DNA from 3 places in the Streptomyces sp. NPDC048751 genome. Region 1 is predicted to be linked to each of the others. Evidence: riboswitches for the same ligand, from Rfam matches in the RefSeq annotation. Region 1 holds a riboswitch; each other region holds the start of a gene.
What was found. Region 1 has a riboswitch for S-adenosylmethionine ahead of ACGFNV_RS36915 (amino acid ABC transporter permease). Riboswitches for the same ligand answer to the same signal wherever they lie in the genome.
Positions count from the first base shown of each region.

Region 2: it holds a riboswitch for S-adenosylmethionine, as region 1 does, so the genes downstream of both, ACGFNV_RS21845 (aminotransferase class V-fold PLP-dependent enzyme) here and ACGFNV_RS36915 (amino acid ABC transporter permease) in region 1, are expected to answer to the same signal.
Region 3: it holds a riboswitch for S-adenosylmethionine, as region 1 does, so the genes downstream of both, thrC (threonine synthase) here and ACGFNV_RS36915 (amino acid ABC transporter permease) in region 1, are expected to answer to the same signal.

Region 1 is NZ_JBICUX010000015.1:72,806-78,783, forward strand. Features, by position in the region: gene ACGFNV_RS36885 (ABC transporter ATP-binding protein) at 1-118, shown strand, start outside; gene ACGFNV_RS36890 (ABC transporter permease) at 115-927, shown strand; gene ACGFNV_RS36895 (FAD-dependent oxidoreductase) at 955-2,559, shown strand; gene ACGFNV_RS36900 (4Fe-4S binding protein) at 2,556-2,888, shown strand; gene ACGFNV_RS36905 (putative leader peptide) at 3,319-3,429, shown strand; gene ACGFNV_RS36910 (glutathione S-transferase C-terminal domain-containing protein) at 3,558-4,448, shown strand; SAM riboswitch class IV at 4,487-4,595, shown strand; gene ACGFNV_RS36915 (amino acid ABC transporter permease) at 4,923-5,903, shown strand; gene ACGFNV_RS36920 (amino acid ABC transporter ATP-binding protein) at 5,900-5,978, shown strand, end outside.
Region 2 is NZ_JBICUX010000006.1:449,367-455,344, reverse strand. Features, by position in the region: gene ACGFNV_RS21860 (Rieske 2Fe-2S domain-containing protein) at 1-712, shown strand, start outside; gene ACGFNV_RS21855 (cytochrome bc complex cytochrome b subunit) at 709-2,346, shown strand; gene trpD (anthranilate phosphoribosyltransferase) at 2,471-3,535, shown strand; SAM riboswitch class IV at 3,635-3,751, shown strand; gene ACGFNV_RS21845 (aminotransferase class V-fold PLP-dependent enzyme) at 3,878-5,251, shown strand; gene ACGFNV_RS21840 (Lrp/AsnC family transcriptional regulator) at 5,284-5,565, opposite strand; gene ACGFNV_RS21835 (rhomboid family intramembrane serine protease) at 5,562-5,978, opposite strand, start outside.
Region 3 is NZ_JBICUX010000003.1:531,788-537,765, reverse strand. Features, by position in the region: gene ACGFNV_RS14155 (extracellular solute-binding protein) at 1-381, shown strand, start outside; gene ACGFNV_RS14150 (DUF3263 domain-containing protein) at 416-643, shown strand; gene otsB (trehalose-phosphatase) at 792-1,652, shown strand; gene ACGFNV_RS14140 (trehalose-6-phosphate synthase) at 1,640-3,127, opposite strand; gene ACGFNV_RS14135 (glucosyl-3-phosphoglycerate synthase) at 3,208-4,152, opposite strand; SAM riboswitch class I at 4,284-4,437, shown strand; gene thrC (threonine synthase) at 4,455-5,741, shown strand; gene ACGFNV_RS14125 (MoaD/ThiS family protein) at 5,738-5,978, shown strand, end outside.

The sequences.
Region 1 (5,978 bases):
GCGCGCGGGCCGGATCGTCGACCGCGGCTCGGCAGCCTCGCTGCGGGAGCGGTACGCGGCCCGGGACATCTCGGAGGTCTACGAACGGGTGATCACGGCTGAGGGGGTGGCCTCGTGAGCAGCACCGAGTCGCCGGCCCTCCCGGCGTACGACGAGTCCTTCCGGGCGGAGCGCTCACCGTTCCTGTGGTTCCTGGAGCGCGAGGTCCTGCGTTTCCTCAGGATCTGGCGCTACAGCGTCGTCGGCCCGGTGCTGTCGACCGTGCTGTTCGTCGTGGTCTTCGGATCGGCTCTCGGTTCGCACGTCGACACGATCGACGGCGTCGGCTACGGCAGCTTCATCGTGCCCGGCCTCTTCGCCCAGGCGATCGTCAACGTCGGCTTCTTCAACGGGACGACCAGTCTGTTCGAGGCCCGCCGGGACCAGTACATCAACGATGTGTTCGCGAGCCCGCTCAGGTGGTGGGAGATCAACGCGGCACTGGTGGGCGCCGGTGTCGCCCGAGGCGTCGTCGTCGGTGCGGGTGTCCTGGTGGTGGCCCTGCCCCTCACCCACGGCGGCGCCCCGGCCCGCCCCGTCGTCCTGCTGTTCGGCACGCTCGGGGTGCTCCTGGTCGCCGCGCAGGTCGGCGTGATCGCGGGCGGTCACGCCAGGTCCCTCGACCATGTCTACTCCATGGAGTCGATCATCCTTCTGCCGCTGGGCTTCCTCGGCGGCGTCTTCTACTCGGTCCACCAACTGCCGCCGTTCTGGAACTACGTGAGCCACCTCGACCCCGTCTTTTGGCTGGTCCAGGTCGAACGGATCGGGTTCCTCGGCAAAGGCGACGTCAGCGCCGGCTGGGCACTAGCCGTGGTCTGGGGCCTGGCGGCGACGCTGACATCCTGGTCGGCCGCGATGTTCGCCACCGGCCGCCTCAAACCCTGACCCCCGTACGGGAAGGAACGCAACGCCATGACGAGCACCGAACCCGAACAGGCCCTGTCCACCGACGTGTTGGTGATCGGCGGCGGCCCCGCAGGCACCTGGGCAGCGATCAAGGCCGCTCAGGCGGGAGCCGACGTCGTCCTGGCCGACAAGGGATACACGGGCGCGAGCGGAGCGACCGCATCCGTCGGCACCGGCATCTGGTACGTCGACGACGTCCCCGAACTGCGCGAAGCCGCCATGGCGAGCCGTGAGGCACTGGGCGGATTCCTCGCCGACCGGGACTGGATGGCGCGCGTCCTCGACGAGACGCACGCGCGCATGGACGAACTGGCCCGCATCCAGCGCTACCCGTTCCCCGTCGACGTCCACGGCCGACAGCTGCGCGGCGACCTCCAGGGGCCGGAGTACATGCGCCGACAGCGCACCCGGGTACAGCGGCTGGGCGTCCGCATCCTCGACCACACCCCGGCGCTGGAGCTTTTGACCGACGCCGACGGCGTCGTCTCGGGGGCGCGGGCGCTGGACCGTACGACCGGTGAGACCGTCCGCATCGAGGCCGGGGCCGTGGTGCTCGCCGCTGGGGGATGCGCGTTCCAGTCAAAGACGCTCGGCTGTGACGTCAACACCGGGGACGGCGCCCTGCTGGCCGTCGAGGCGGGGGCGCAGCTGTCCGGAATGGAGTTCTCCAACGCCTACGCCATCGCCCCCAAGGGCACGTCACTGACCAAGACCGCCTACTACTCGTGGGCGACCTTCTACCGCGCCGACGGCTCGGTGCTGGACGGCGCGGCCAGCAAGGGCGGCCGGTCAGCGATCGCCAGGACCCTGCTCACGGAGTCGGTGTACGCCCGGTTCGACCGGGCTGCACCGGACGAGCAGCGGGCGATGCGCAAGGGGCAGCCGAACACCTTCCTGGTCTTCGACCGGCTGGGCATTGACCCGTTCACCGACCTGTTCGAGATCACCTTGCTCGCCGAGGGCACGGTTCGGGGGACGGGTGGTGTGCGCATCGCCGGCCGCGACTGCTCGACCGACGTCCCCGGTCTGTACGCGGCCGGCGACACCGCGACCCGCGAGCTGATCTGCGGCGGTTTCACCGGCGGCGGCAGCCACAACGCCGCGTGGGCGGCGTCCTCGGGCAGCTGGGCGGGCCGGGGCGCCGCCGCGTTCGCCATCGGGCGCGGCCGTCCGGGCCGCGCTGTGCGCCCAGTGGGGACGGCGGGCCTGCGCCCCACCGGCGCGGTGAACGTCGGCCACCGCGAGGTCGTCGCCGCCGTGCAGCGCGAGGTCCTGCCGTACGACCGCAACTACCTGCGGCACGCGGACCGTCTGGAGCCGGCACTGCGTTCCCTGCACGGGACGTGGTCCGCAGTCCGGGAAGGGCTGGGAGCGAGCGGCGAGGAGCTGTTCCGGGCCAGGGAAGCGGCTGCGATGGTGGCCCACGGCCGCTGGATGTACCACGCGGCGCTGCAGCGCACCGAGTCGCGCGGTATGCACAAGCGGGCTGACCGGCCGGCGCAGGACCCGGCCCAGCACCACCGGCTGCTCACCGGTGGGCTGGACGAGGTCTGGAGCCGCCCGGAGGCGGTGCAACGGCAACTGGTCGCGAGCGGAGGCCGAGTCGCATGATCGAGATCGTCGACCCGGATCGCTGCATCGCCTGCGACCGGTGCACCGAGGTGTGCCCGACGCGCGTCTTCGACCGCGGCCCCGACGGCGTTCCGGTGATCGCGCGCCAGGACAGCTGCCAGACCTGCTTCCAGTGCGAGGCGTACTGCCCGACCGACGCGCTGTTCGTCGCCCCACTGGTGACCGCGGTCGCTCCCGGCTCGCGCTTCCGTGATGTGACAGAGCTCGAGGACTCCGGTCTGCTCGGCGGATACCGGCGTGAGCTCGGCTGGGGCAGGGGAAGGACGCTCGGCGCCCGCACCGCGGTCGGACCGGAGTATCCGGACTGACCAGGGCCTGGATCGTCGCAGGATCCATGCCCAGACTCCTGTAACCCGGCCTAGGACGCCGGACACCGACCCCGAAGAACGACTTGTCGCACGTCGCTCAGATGCTCCGCAAACGGGGACAGGGGATCGCAGATTCCCAACCTGTCGTCCCGATGATGTCCCGACGGTGCGAGGAGACTTCGCGGGCGAGAGCCTGCGGGCCCTTTCGTCTGGGCCTTCTGCGGGTGAGCACGCAGCTCGTCGGCACGTCATCCACGCCGACTCGACACCGTCGCCGCGTCCCGACGGTTGCAGTGGGAAACGTGTGGTGACTGTGTCGAGGAGGGCCGCCGTCCATCGGGGCGTCCGCGATGCGGGACGGCCCTCTTGACGCCGATGTCGGTCGGATCGACACTCACTGAGGGAATCCTAGTGAATGGGTAGGGAAATTATGAGGCGCTTGGAGTCGGTCACCGTCCGAGTGAGCCGTTCGCCTCTTCTGACCTCCCGCCGTCACATCGATCTGCTGCGTGTCTGCAGCGCTATCAACCCCCAGGGCTGAGCCGCGCCCATCCCGCACCGGAGACGCCCTCGGGCGTCGTGCCGTCCGGTGCGTACGGGAGAACTCCGCTCCCTCACCCGACGTCGCTTCCGCCGCGCGTACGTCCGCGCCCGCTCCCGGGGAGAGTCATGACTGTCACACCGCTGGCCGCCCACGCCGACGACCGGCCCGCGTCCGCCTTCCGGGGCCGGATCGGCCGGGACGCGCGCAGCGGCCACTACGCCGTTCCGGGCCGCTACCGCCTCCATCTGTCGACCGCCTGTCCCGGCGGCCTGCGCATCGCCGTCACCCACAGCCTGCTCGGCCTGGACACCGTCTGTCCGGCCACCTTCCTGCCCGCGGTCCCCGACTGCCCCGAGGGCGGCCACTCCGTCCTGCGTCCGTTGTACGAGGCCAGCGCCCACCGGTACCCTGGTCCGGCCGTCGCGCCGGTGCTCAGCGACGACTGGTCCGGGCGGATCGTCAGCACCCACACCCCGGACATCATGCGCGACCTCGACCGCCGGTTTGGCGGCGACCGCCCCTCGCTCTACCCGTGCGGCACGGAGTCGGAGATCGAGGCCGTCGAGCGGATGTGCGCTCAGGGCATCGAACAGGCCGCGCAGCACGCCGGATCGGCCGGTGGCGCGCCGGTGGAACGTGACACGGCACTTGGCATGCTGCTCGAAACGCTTGGGGCCCTGGAACGCTGGATCGAAGGACGCACGTATCTGATCCGCGACGAAATCACCGCCGCCGACGTCGAGTTGTGGGTCGCCCTGGTCCAGCTCGACACCGTCCACCGCAACCACCTCGACGCCTCCGCCGTCCAACGCATCGCCGACCACCCGACCCTGTGGGCCTACGCCCGCCGGCTCGCCGCCCACCCTGCCTTCGGCGGCCACCTCGACCTCGACGGCATCGAACGCCGTCACCACGCCCGCTGCCAGGGCCTGGAGGCCGCCGGAGCGGCCGTCCAGATCCTGGACTGGGCAGCACACGCGGCCCGTCAGCCGTTCCACCTGGTGGACCGGCGTTGACATTCGTTCGGGCAATTGTCTTAACTACGGCCCAGAACGGTCATGAGTGTCAGCAACAAGCCCTGGCTTGCTGACCGGCAACCCTCGCTCCGCGGTGGGGTGCCCCAGGTGACGACCGGACCGAAGACGTTTCGGTAAGCGCGAGGCCCACACGGGCCGGAACAGTGATGGTGACGCCATGTACGCAGCTCTCAGGACGGCCACGCGCCGCTCCCAGGGCTGCGTACAGCCGTACCCGAACCCTCTCGTCGCCGATCGCGCCGTCGATCTGCTCCGCGTGAACAGCGCACTGTGTACCGCACCGGGCTGTGCCCGCTGTCGGGGCTGACACCTCCCCGCAGCCCCCCCGCAATCCCTGACGAACACCGCCCCTGCGGTGTGCCGTTGTCCTCCCCGCCCCTGTTACCTCGCTGTCGCATGCGCCGCCGCATGCCGCCGCGCCGTCCGGGGTGTCCGACCCAGCCGGAGCCCACCATGAGTGAACCCCCTGGCGCCACCGTCACCCTCCCCGAGGCGCCGACCGCCGACCAACCATCGAAAGCCCTCACTGCCCAGCGAGTTCTGCCGCTGCGGCGCCCCGGACGCTGGATCGCCACCGCGGTGGTGCTCGTCCTGGTCGCCCAGTTCGTGCACGGACTGGTCTCCAACCCCTTCTACCAGTGGGACCGCTGGGGCTACTGGTTCCTGCGCCCCACCATCCTCGACGGCCTGCTCATCACCCTCGAAGTCACCGCCTACAGCGCGGTGCTCGGCCTGATCGGCGGCATCGTGCTCGCCCTGGCCCGGCTGTCGAAGAGCCCCGTGCTGCGCGCGGTCAGCTGGACCTACGTCTGGGCGCTGCGCTCCGTCCCGCTCATCGTGGTACTGATCTTCCTCTACAACTTCAGTGCCCTGTACAAGACGTTGAGCGTCGGCATTCCCTTCGGCCCGGCCTTCTTCTCCTTCGACGAGTCGAAGCTCGCCACCGACATGGTCGTCGCCGTGATCGGCCTCAGCCTCAACGAGGCCGCCTACGCGGCCGAGGTCGTTCGCGGCGGAATCCTGTCCGTCGACCAGGGGCAGCACGAGGCGGCGGCGGCGCTGGGCCTGCCGAAGGGCTACCAGTTCCGGAAGATCGTCTTTCCGCAGGCGCTGCGCTCGATCATCCCGAACTACGTCAACCAGCTCATCGGCCTGATCAAGGGCACCTCGCTGGTCTTCTACGTCTCCCTGCTGGACCTGTTCGGCTCCGCGCAGACCATGGGTTCCACCTACCCCGGCGACATCGTGCCGCTGCTGCTGGTCGTCACCGTCTGGTACCTGATCCTGACCAGCGTCGTCTCCGTCGTCCAGTTCTATGTCGAGCGGTACTACGCCCGCGGTGCCACCCGCGGCCTGCCGCCGACGCCGCTGCAGAAGCTCCGCATCGGGCTCACCGGCCTGCGGGAGCGCATCCGCCGGGAGGCCGCCGTATGACCGCCGACACCATCGAGGCCCTGGCGGACGTCGAGGCCGCCACCGTCGAGGTGCACGACGTGCACAAGTGGTACG
Region 2 (5,978 bases), on a different contig from region 1:
CCACTGGGCCCGCACCCTGATGTCCGACGTGGAGATCGCCGACGACCGGCACGCGATCGAGGCGTCCCCCGAGGTCCGCGAGAAGGTCTTCTCGGACTTCCGGGACGGCGCCAAGGAGTCGGCGATCGGCCGTCGCAAGCTGATCCGCACCACCCTGTTCGGCGCGCTGACGCTGGTTCCGCTCTCCGGCGTCGTGCTGCTGCGCGACCTGGGCCCGCTGCCCGAGGACAAGCTGCGCCACACGCTGTGGGCCAAGGGCAAGCTGCTCGTCAACATGAACACGGACGAGCCGCTGCGTCCCTCGGACGTCGCCGTCGGTTCGCTCACCTTCGCCAAGCCCGAGGGCCTGGAGGAGCACGACGAGGACTTCCAGAACGAGATCGCCAAGTCGGCCCTGATGATCGTCCGGCTCCAGCCGGACAACATCAAGGACAAGCGCGAGCTCGAGTGGTCGCACGAGGGCATCGTCGCGTACTCGAAGATCTGCACCCACGTCGGTTGCCCGATCTCCCTGTACGAGCAGCAGACGCACCACGTGCTGTGCCCCTGCCACCAGTCCACCTTCGACCTCTCCGACGGTGCCCGAGTGATCTTCGGCCCCGCCGGGCACGCCCTGCCGCAGCTGCGCATCGGCGTGAACGACGAGGGCTACCTCGAGGCGCTCGGCGACTTCGAAGAGCCCGTCGGTCCTGCTTTCTGGGAGCGCGGATGAGCACGAACGAGAACACGCAGTCCCGCGCACGCGGGAAGGCCCCGGCCGGCGAGCGCGTCGCCGACTGGGCCGACGGCCGGCTCGGGATCTACTCCCTGGCCAAGGCCAACATGCGCAAGATCTTCCCGGACCACTGGTCCTTCATGCTCGGTGAGATCTGCCTCTACAGCTTCATCATCATCATCCTCACGGGTGTGTACCTGACGCTGTTCTTCCACCCGTCGATGAACGAGGTGGAGTACCACGGCAGCTACGTCCCGCTGCAGGGCCAGCTGATGTCGGAGGCGTTCAGCTCCACGCTGCACATCTCCTTCGACGTCCGCGGTGGTCTGCTCATCCGGCAGATCCACCACTGGGCGGCGGTCATCTTCCTCGCCGGCATGTTCGTGCACATGATGCGCGTCTTCTTCACCGGCGCGTTCCGCAAGCCGCGCGAGGTCAACTGGCTGTTCGGCTTCCTGCTGTTCGTCCTGGGCATGTTCACCGGTTTCACCGGCTACTCGCTCCCGGACGACCTGCTCTCCGGCACCGGTGTCCGCTTCACCCAGGGCGCGATCCTGTCCGTGCCGATCGTCGGCACGTACATCTCGATGTTCCTGTTCGGCGGCGAGTTCCCCGGTCACGACTTCGTGGCCCGGTTCTACTCGATCCACATCCTGCTGCTGCCGGGCATCATGCTCGGTCTCGTGGTCGGCCACCTGATCCTGGTCTTCTACCACAAGCACACGCAGTTCGCGGGCCCCGGACGCACCAACAAGAACGTCGTCGGCATGCCGCTGCTGCCGGTCTACATGGCCAAGGCCGGAGGCTTCTTCTTCCTGGTCTTCGGCGCCATCGCGGCCCTCGCCGGCATCGCGTCCATCAACCCGATCTGGGCGATGGGCCCCTACCGGCCGGACCAGGTGTCCACGGGCGCCCAGCCCGACTGGTACATGGGCTTCGCCGAGGGTCTCATCCGTGCCATGCCGGGCTGGGAGATCAACCTCTGGGGTCACACGCTCGTCCTGGGTGTGTTCATCCCGCTGGTGCTCTTCGGTCTGTTCCTCGGCGTGATCGCGCTGTACCCGTTCATCGAGTCCTGGATCACCGGGGACAAGCGCGAGCACCACATCCTGGACCGGCCGCGCAACGCCCCGACCCGTACGGCCTTCGGTGTCGCCTGGGTCACCGGCTACATGATCATGCTGATCGGTGGTGGCAACGACATCTTCGCCACCCACTTCCATCTGTCGATCAACGCGGTCACCTGGTTCGTCCGGATCGGCTTCTTCGCCGGACCGGTCCTGGCCTTCGTCGTCACCAAGCGGATCTGCATGGGTCTCCAGCGCCGCGACAAGGACAAGATCCTGCACGGTCGCGAGACCGGCACGATCAAGCGCCTGCCGCACGGTGAGTTCATCGAGGTCCACGAGCCGCTGAGCCAGGAGGCCCTGCACACCCTCACGGCGCACGAGCAGTACAAGCCGGTCGAGATCGGCCCGACGGTCGACGAGAACGGCGTCGAGCGCAAGGTGAAGGGCTCCGAGAAGCTGCGCGCCAAGCTGAGCGAGGCGTACTACGGCGAGGAGTCCCAGATCCCCAAGCCCACCGCCGAGGAGTACAGGGAGATCACGAGCGGCCACGGCCACCACTGATCGTCGCGGCGTCGCCACGCCACCAGCGAAGGGCCCCGTCCGGTCTTCGGACGGGGCCCTTCGCCGTGCCTTCCGGCTGGATAGGGTGGGCTCACACTCTTCTACGACACCCCGGAGCGGCCCCATGAGCGCTGTGACCCCCGCTGGAGGCGACACCGCGGCGGGCCGTTCCTGGCCCAAGCTGCTGAACGGCCTGCTGGACGGCCACGACCTCACCGCGGACGACACCGCCTGGGCGATGGACCTGATCATGCGCGGCGAGGCGACCGACGCGCAGATCGCCGGGTTCGCGGTGGCACTGCGCGCCAAGGGCGAGACCGTCCAGGAGATCAACGGGCTCGTCCGGACGATGTACGAGCACGCCAACGTCATCGAGGTGCCGGGGCGCACCGTCGACATCGTGGGCACGGGCGGCGACGGCGCGAAGACGGTGAACATCTCCACGATGTCCTCGATCGTCATCGCCGGCACGGGTGCCAAGGTCGTCAAGCACGGCAACCGGGCCGCGTCCTCCGCGTCCGGCGCCTCGGACGTCCTGGAGAAGCTCGGCGTCAACCTCGAACTGACCCCGAAGCGGGTGGCCGAGGTGGCCGAGGAGGCCGGGATCACCTTCTGCTTCGCCATCAAGTTCCACCCGGCGCTGCGTCATGTGGCCGCCGCCCGTGGACAGTTGGGCATCCGGACGACCTTCAACGCCCTCGGTCCGCTCACCAACCCCGCGAAGGTGAAGGCCCAGGCGGTGGGCGTCGCCGACCCGCGTCTGGCCCCGCTCATCGCCGGCGTCCTCGCCGAGCGCGGCAACTCCTCCCTCGTCTTCCGGGGTGACGACGGCTTCGACGAGCTGACCACGACCGCCACCTCCCGGGTGTGGGTCGTGCGCGACGGCAAGGTGACCGAGGAGACCTTCGACCCGCGCGACGTCGGCATCGAGCTCGTGCCGGTGGAGGCGCTGCGCGGCGCCGACCCGTCGTACAACGCGGAGGTCGCCAGACGGCTGCTGGAGGGCGAGAGGGGCCCGGTCCGCGACGCCGTCCTGCTGAACTCGGCGGCGGCGCTCGTGGCGCTCGACCCGGGCCCCGGAACGCTGGCCGAGCAGATCGGCGCCGGCATGGCCAAGGCCGCCGAGTCGATCGACTCGGGAGCGGCGAAGCGTTCGCTCGAGCGCTGGGTGGCCGCGAGCAACGCCTAGGGCCTGTCCGGCGGATCAGGTCGCTGGAAACCGACGTGCGGTCCCGCGATCCGGACACGGGTTGCGGGACCGCGATCACTTCACGTACGTTCCTGTCCAGGTCATGAGTGACAGTCATGAGGCCCCGGCCGACTGTCCGGCAACCCTCCGTCCGTGGCGGGGTGCCCCGGGTGAGGACCAGGCCGTAGGCAGTGAGGTCTACGGCAAGCGCGGATCCCTCATACACCAGGGATCCTGGTCATCGAGGGAGCCTTCCGTGAGCAAGCGAATGCGCTAGGGCGTCGAGCCCCGCCTCCGCACACCCGTCTTCACTCTCCTCCTTCCTCTCACGGGAGTTCCGTCATGTCTGTCCTCAGTGCTGCCTCCACCGCTGTCTCCACCCAGCCCCTTTGTGCCCCGCTGCCCGTTCTGGGCCGGGATGTCACCGTCCCGCTCGTCACGGGCGGCGAAGTCACCTACGCAGCGCTCGACTACGCCGCCAGCGCCCCCGCCCTCCAGCGGGTCTGGGACGACGTGGCGGCCTACGCCCCGTACTACGGCAGCGTCCACCGGGGTGCCGGCTACCTCTCCCAGCTGTCGACGGACCTCTTCGAGAACGCCCGCAGGACGGTCGCCGAGTTCCTCGACTGCCGAGCCGACGACCAGCTGATCTTCACCCGCTCGACGACGGACTCCCTCAACCTGCTGGCTCAGGCCCTCCCCGCCGACTGCCAGGTCTTCGTCTTCGAGACCGAGCACCACGCCTCGCTGCTGCCCTGGCAGCACGCCCGGGTCACCTACCTCGACGCCCCGCGCACCCCGCGGCAGGCGGTGGCGACCCTGGAGCGCGCCCTCGCCGACCGTGCCCCCCACGGCCCGGCCCTCGTCTGTGTCACCGGCGCCTCCAACGTCACCGGCGAGCTGTGGCCCGTACAGGAGCTGGCCGCCGCCGCCCACGCGCACGGCGCCCGTATCGTCCTGGACGCCGCCCAGCTGGCCCCCCACCACCCGGTGTCACTGAAGGACCTCGACGTCGACTGGGTCGCGTTCTCCGGCCACAAGCTGTACGCCCCGTTCGGCTCCGGCGTCCTCGCCGGCCGCGCCGACTGGCTGCGCGAGGCCGACCCCTACCTCGCGGGCGGCGGCGCCAGCCGCAAGGTGACCCGGCGCGAGGACGGGGGAGTGGACGTCGAGTGGCACGACAGCGCCGCACGGCACGAGGCGGGATCACCCAACGTCATCGGCGCCTACTCCATCGCCTCGGCCTGCAAGGCGCTGACCGAGGCCGGCTTCGACACCCTGGTCGCCCGCGAGCAGTACCTGATCGAGAAGGTCCGCACGGGCCTCGCCGAGGTCCCCGAGGTCCGGATCCTGTCCCTCTTCGGCGACGACGCCCCCCGCGTCGGCGTGATCTCCTTCGTCGTCGACGGCTGGAACAGCTCCCACTTCGCCGCCGCCCTCTCCGCCGAGTACGGCATCGGCGTCCGCGACGGCCTCTTCTGCGCCCACCCCCTCGTCCGCACCCTCCTGGGCAGCGACCCCCAGACCCAGGGCGAGTGCGGCGCCCCCGAGGCGGCCCCCGGCGAGAAGTCCCTCAACGCCATCCGCGTCAGCTTCGGCGCGGGAACCCCGGACGAACACGTGGACCGCTTCGTGAGCGCGGTCCGGGAACTGGTGAGCAACGGTGCCAAGTGGCAGTACCGCACGGAGGAGGGCCGCTGCGTCCCGGCGGTGTGACGGGCGTTCGCCAGTTGGCGGTGTTCAGGGGGTCAGGAGTCCAGCCCGATGGCGAAAGCCGCCTCAAGATCATGCTGCGAGTACGTCCGAAACGCCACATGCGTGTCCGTGGCCTCCACCCCGGGAATCTTGCTGATCCGCCCGGGAATGACATCCGCCAGATCCTCATGCGCCCGCACCCGGACCATGGCGATCAAGTCATACGTGCCGGTGACGGAGAAGACCTCGCTGACGGACTCCAGCGCGGCGATCGACTCCGCGATCTCCGGAATCCGGTCCACGCTGGTCTTGATGAGCACGATCGCGGTGATCACGGCTGGTTCTCTCCCTCGGGGGCCGGAGCTGGGGCGGCCCTCACTCTAGTCGTCGACCTGAAGGACGCCCACGCGTAGAGGAAGCCCAGCCCGAAGCCCACCAGGTGCGCCAGGTACGCCACCCCGGGCCCCTGACCGGCCCGCGCCGCCGCCAGCCACTGCACGGCCACCCAGAACGGCAGCACGACCCACGCGGGGAGGCGCAGGGGCAGGAAGAACAGGAACGGCAGGAGACTGGTCACCCGCGCCCGGGGAAAGAGGTACAGGAACGCACCGAGGACGGCGGAGATCGCCCCGGACGCGCCCACCAGCGACTGCTCGGAGCCGGGGTTGGCGACCGCGTACCCCAGCAGGGCGAGGGAGCCGCAGCCGACGTAGAACAGGGTGAAGTGGACGCGGCCCATCCGTTCCTC
Region 3 (5,978 bases), on a different contig from region 1:
GGCGAGAGCAAGGCGACGATGGGCGTCGCCGACTGGATGATGGCGTTCAAGAAGAACGGCCACCAGGACCAGATCGGCGAGTTCCTCGACTACGTCTACGACAAGCAGAACGTGCTCGACTTCTCGCGCACGTACGACCTGTTGCCCGTCACCGAGTCCGCGTCCGCGGCCATGAGCACGGCCGACGAGGACCAGGACCTGCGGCCCTTCCTCAAGGAGCTCCCGCTCTCCGAGCTCTACCCGGTCGCCAAGACCTCCTGGGCCGATGTCAACGCTGCCATCAAGCAGCGCATAGGCCAGGCCGTCGCGTCGGACGGCAGCCCCGCCGCGGTCCTGAGCCGGCTGCAGACGACGGCCACCGCCGCGGACAGCGGCCAGTAGGCGCCTGTCGGTGCCCGGGGCTACGGTGGCCGACATGACCGACCTCGGCCGCCGTGAACAGGACATCCTCGCCCTGGAACGCCGGGGCTTCACCGGCCCCGGCGCCAAGGAACGCGCCATCCGCGAGGAACTGGGCCTGGCCCCCGTTCGCTACTACCAGCTGCTCAACGCCCTCCTGGACGACACGCGTGCGCTGGCGCACGATCCGGTGACGGTGAACCGTCTTCGGCGCATACGGGAGGAAAGGCGGGCGGAGCGTTAGAGGGCACCCTGCGCCGGTGCGGGCCTGCTGGGGGCTCTGCCCCCAGACCCCCATCGGCCTGAACGGCCTCGTCCTCAAACGCCGGACGGGCTGAGTCATGCGGACCTGCGCTCGCCAGTGGCTGTACCAACCCCGATAAAGTCGCCCCATGGGCAGCCACGACAAGGACTCCACGGAAGCCGTACCCACTGTCCCCACCCCCACCACCCCACCGGGCCGCGACGGACTGGACGCCATCCTCAGGAACCCCCGCCGGACGGTGATCGCCCTCGACTTCGACGGCACCCTCGCACCGATCGTCGCCGACCCGGAGCAAGCCAGGGCCCACCCCGCCGCGCTCGCCGCGCTCACCGCACTCGCCCCCAAGGTCGCCGCAGTGACGGTGATCACCGGCCGCCCGGCCGAGGTCGCCGTCCGGCACGGGGGGTTCGACGGAGTCGACGGGCTGGAGCGGCTCGTCGTGCTCGGGCACTACGGTGCCGAACGCTGGGAGCGCGGCATCCTCACCGCCCCCGACCCGCACCCGGGCATCGCCGCGGTCCGGGCCGAGCTGCCGGACGTCATCGAGCGGGCGGGCGCCTCGCACGGTACGTGGATCGAGGAGAAGGGGCGGGCCGTCGCGGTCCACACCCGCCGCGCCGAGGACCCGCAGGCCGCGTTCGACGCCCTGCGCGACCCCCTCACCGACCTCGCCGGCCGCCACGGACTGATCGTCGAACCGGGCCGCATGGTCCTCGAACTCCGCCCGCCCGGCATGGACAAGGGCGTCGCCCTTCTGGAACACATCCGCGAGACCGGCGCCGAGGCCGTCCTCTACGCAGGCGACGACCTGGGCGACCTTCCCGCCTACGCCGCCGTCGACAAACTCCGCTCCGACGGCGTCCCCGGCCTCCTCGTGTGCAGCGGCAGCGCCGAGGTCACCGAACTGGCCGAACGCGCGGACCTCGTGGTCGACGGCCCGGCAGGGGTCGTAGCGCTGCTGCGGGCCCTGGCGGATCAGCTGGACTGAAGATCGCGCAGCGCGTTCAGCTGGTCCAGGAACCACTGGGTGGGGGGCAGGGCGGTCGCCGCGGCAGCCAGCCGCTTCGTCCGCTCCGCCCGCTCCTCCGGCTTCATGGACAACGCCTCGTGCAGCGCCCGCGCGGTCTCCATCACGTCGAACGGGTTGACGGTGATCGCGTCCTCGCCCAGCTCCCAGTACGCCCCCGCCTCCCGCGACAGCACCAGCGCGCACCCCTCGTCGGAGACGACCGGCACCTCCTTCGCGACGAGGTTCATGCCGTCCCGGATGGGGTTGACCAGGGCCACGTCGCCGAGGCGGTAGGCCGCCAGGGAACGCGCGAAGTCGTCCTTGAGGTGCAGGACGACGGGGGTCCAGCCCGGGGTGCCGTACTGCTCGTTGATCTCCTCCGCCACCCGCCGCACCTCGGCCATGTAGTCGCGGTAGACCGCGAGGTCCTGGCGGGAGGGGTAGGCGAAGGCGACGTGCACCACCCGTTCGCGCCACTCGGGGTGGTCCTCCAACAGCTGCCGGTACGCCAGCAGGCCGCGCACGATGTTCTTCGACAGCTCGGTCCGGTCGACGCGGACGATGGTCCTGCGGAGGCTGCCGTCGGGGGCCGTGCCGATCTCCTCGCGCAGCGCCGCCATCCGCTCCTCGACGTCCGCCTGGTGCGCCCGCTCGCGCAGGAACTCCGCGTCGGCGCCGAGGCCGTGCACGGAGATGCGCGTGCGGTGGCCGGGCCGGGTCCAGTCGCGCGCGTACTCGAGCGTCGCCCTGAGCCCGTCGTCGCCCTGCCGGCCGACGATCTGCGGGTCCATCGCCTCCGCGCACTCGGCGAACGCCGCCGCCCACCGACGGGTCAGGAACCCGAGCCGGTCCGCACCGAGCATGCCCAGCACCAGCTGCGAACGGATGTCGTCGGGAAGCATCGCGAAGTAGTCCACCGGCGCCCACGGCGTGTGCGTGAAGTGCCCGATGCGCAGGTCGGGGCGCAGCTCGCGGAGCATGCCGGGGACGAGACAGAGGTGGTAGTCCTGCACCAGGACCGCCGCCCCCTCGGCCGCCTCCTCGGCCAGCGCCTCGGCGAACGCGCGGTTGTAGGCCTCGTACGCCGCCCACTGGCGCCGGAACTCCGCGTCGAAGACCGGCTCCAGCGGGGTGAGGTACAGCATGTGGTGGACGAACCACAGCACCGAGTTGGCGATGCCGTTGTACGCGTCCGAGTGCACGTCCGCCGGAATGTCCAGCATCCGTACGCCCTTCTCGCCCACCCCGCGCCGGATCGCCTCCCGGTCGCCGTCGGACAGCGCCGAGCACACCCACAGGGCGCCGGCGTCCGGGTCGATGGCCGACAGGCCCGAGACGACCCCTCCGCCGCCCCGCTTGGCGTGCAGCGAGCCGTCCTCCTGGACCGTGTACGAGACCGGGCCGCGGTTGGACGCGACCAGCACCTGAGCAGCAGCGTCGTGCGTGGAAGCCATACGCCTCAACTTAGCCCGGCCTGTAAACGCTCAAACGTACGATCGCGCTTCGTGGACAGCCGTATACGGCTCCCCGCGCGTCACGCCACCTTGCGCGCGGCGTACTCCGCGATCTCCGTCATCGGCGGACGCTCCTCCGTGTCCACGGAGTACGTACGCGGCTCGAACCCGTCCTCGCCCCGCTCGAACTGGATGAGGGACGGACGGATCAGATGCCCGCGGGCCAGCCTCAGCTGGGCGGTGCGGTAGATCGCGGCGGCCATCCGGCCCAACGCCTGCCCGTCCTGGTGGCGGTGCTTGCGCACCCCGACGTCGACCTGGGCGAGGGCGTCGAGCCCGACCAGGTGCAGGGAGTCGACCAGCATGCCCAGCTCCACGCCGTAGCCGACGGGGAAGGGAAGCTGTTCCAGGAGGGAGCGGCGGGCCGCGTACTCGCCGCCGAGCGGCTGCACGAACCCCGCCAGCTGCGGCCAGTGCATGTTCAGCAGCGGGCGGGCCATGAGCTCGGTGACCCGGCCGCCCTGGCCGGCCGCCCCGCCGAGCGGACGGTCGTACATCCCCTTGACGAGATCGACGTCCGGGTCGGTGAGCAGGGGGCCCACGATCCCGGAGACGAAGTCGGAGGAGAACTCCTTCAGGTCGGCGTCGATGAAGCAGACGATGTCCCCGCCGGTCACCAGCAGGGAGCGCCACAGCACCTCGCCCTTGCCGGGCACGGTCGGGATACGCGGGAGTATGTCGTCGCGGTGGACGACCCGGGCGCCCGCGGCGGCGGCCACCTCGGAGGTGCGGTCGGTCGATCCCGAGTCGACGACGACGATCTCGTCGACGAGCGGGACCTGCTGTATCAGGTCGTGGCGGATGACGGCGACGATGTCGCCGACGGTCTCCTCCTCGTTGAGCGCGGGCAGCACGACACTGACCGACTGGCCCGTCCGCTGTTTGGCGGCCAGGATCTGGTGCAGCGGGCGATCGGTCACGGACCAGGAGCGGGTGCTCAGCCAGCGCTCGACTTCTTCCAGCACAGTCTGCGGCTCCTCACGGGTTGTCTCGCGGTTCGGACGACTATCTCAACTGTCCTGGCCTTCGGTTACAGTCTTGGACAACGCTGGTGACCATCGCATGTCGGGGGTCATGTGCGTCAACAACCACATACCGCTCATCCAGAGGGGCAGAGGGAAACGGCCCGTTGAAGCCCCGGCAACCCTCCAGCCGGTCTCGTAGATCACTGTCGATCGCCAGCGAGGCTCCCGGCTAGGGAAGGTGCCAAATCCGTCTCGCGGCGAGATGCGTCGTGAGGAAGATGAGGAGAAAGGGCCTCGCCTCCATGGCTGTGCAGACTGTTGCAAGCACCACCGACTCCACCGTAGACCTCGGCCCCGCCGCCGCGCTGAGCTGTCGTGAGTGCGGTCACCGCGTGCCCCTCGGCCCGGTCTTCGCCTGCGAGGAGTGTTTCGGCCCGCTCGAGATCGCCTACGACTTCTCCTCCTACGACACGGAGGAGCTGCGCAAGCGCATCGAGGCGGGCCCCGCGAACATCTGGCGCTACGCCCCGTTGCTGCCCGTCCCGGCCGACGTGGCGGACAAGCCGAACATCAACCCCGGCTGGACCAAGCTCGTCAAGGCCGACAACCTGGCCCGCGAGCTGGGCGTCGACGCCGGCAAGCTCTTCGTCAAGGACGACTCCGGCAACCCGACGCACTCCTTCAAGGACCGTGTCGTCGCCCAGGCGCTGGAGGCCGCCCGCGCCTTCGGCTTCACCACCCTCTCCTGCTCCTCCACCGGCAACCTCGCCGGCGCGGTGGGCGCCGCGGCCGCCCGCGCCGGTTTCCGCTCGTGTGTGTTCATCCCGCACGACCTGGAGCAGGGCAAGGTCGTCATGGCCGCCATCTACGGCGGCGAGCTCGTCGGCATCGAGGGCAACTACGACGACGTGAACCGCTTCTGCTCCGAGCTCATCGGCGACCCGGCGGGCGAGGGCTGGGGCTTCGTCAACGTCAACCTGCGGCCGTACTACGCGGAGGGGTCCAAGACCCTGGCGTACGAGATCTGCGAGCAGCTCGGCTGGCGGCTCCCGGACCAGCTGGTCGTGCCGATCGCCTCCGGCTCGCAGCTCACGAAGATCGACAAGGGTCTGCAGGAGCTGATCAAGCTCGGTCTCGTCGAGGACAAGCCGTACAAGATCTTCGGCGCGCAGGCCGAGGGCTGCTCGCCGGTGTCGGTGGCCTACAAGGCGGGCCACGACGTCGTCCGGCCGCAGAAGCCGAACACCATCGCCAAGTCCCTCGCCATCGGCAACCCGGCCGACGGGCCGTACGTCCTCGACATCGCGCGCCGTACGGGCGGTGCCGTGGAGGACGTCAACGACGAGCAGGTCGTCGACGCGATCAAGCTGCTCGCCCGGACGGAGGGCATCTTCGCGGAGACCGCCGGCGGGGTGACCGTGGGTGTGGCGCGCAAGCTGATCGAGAACGGTCTGCTGGACCCGACCCTCACCACTGTCGTGCTGAACACCGGCGACGGCCTCAAGACCCTCGACGCGGTGGCCGGCACCGGGCTCACCGCCACCATCCGCCCGAACCTGGACTCCTTCCGAGAGGCTGGCCTCGCATGAGCGTGACCGTCCGCATCCCCACCATCCTGCGCACCTACACCGGTGGCCAGGCCGAGGTCGCCGCCGAGGGCGCGAACCTGGGCGAGGTCATCGCCGACCTGGAGAAGAACCACACGGGCATCGCGGCCCGCGTTCTCGACGACCAGGGCAAGCTGCGCCGCTTCGTCAACGTGTACGTCAACGACGACGACGTCCGCTTCGAGCAGGGTCTGGAGACGGCCACCCCGGACGGTGCCG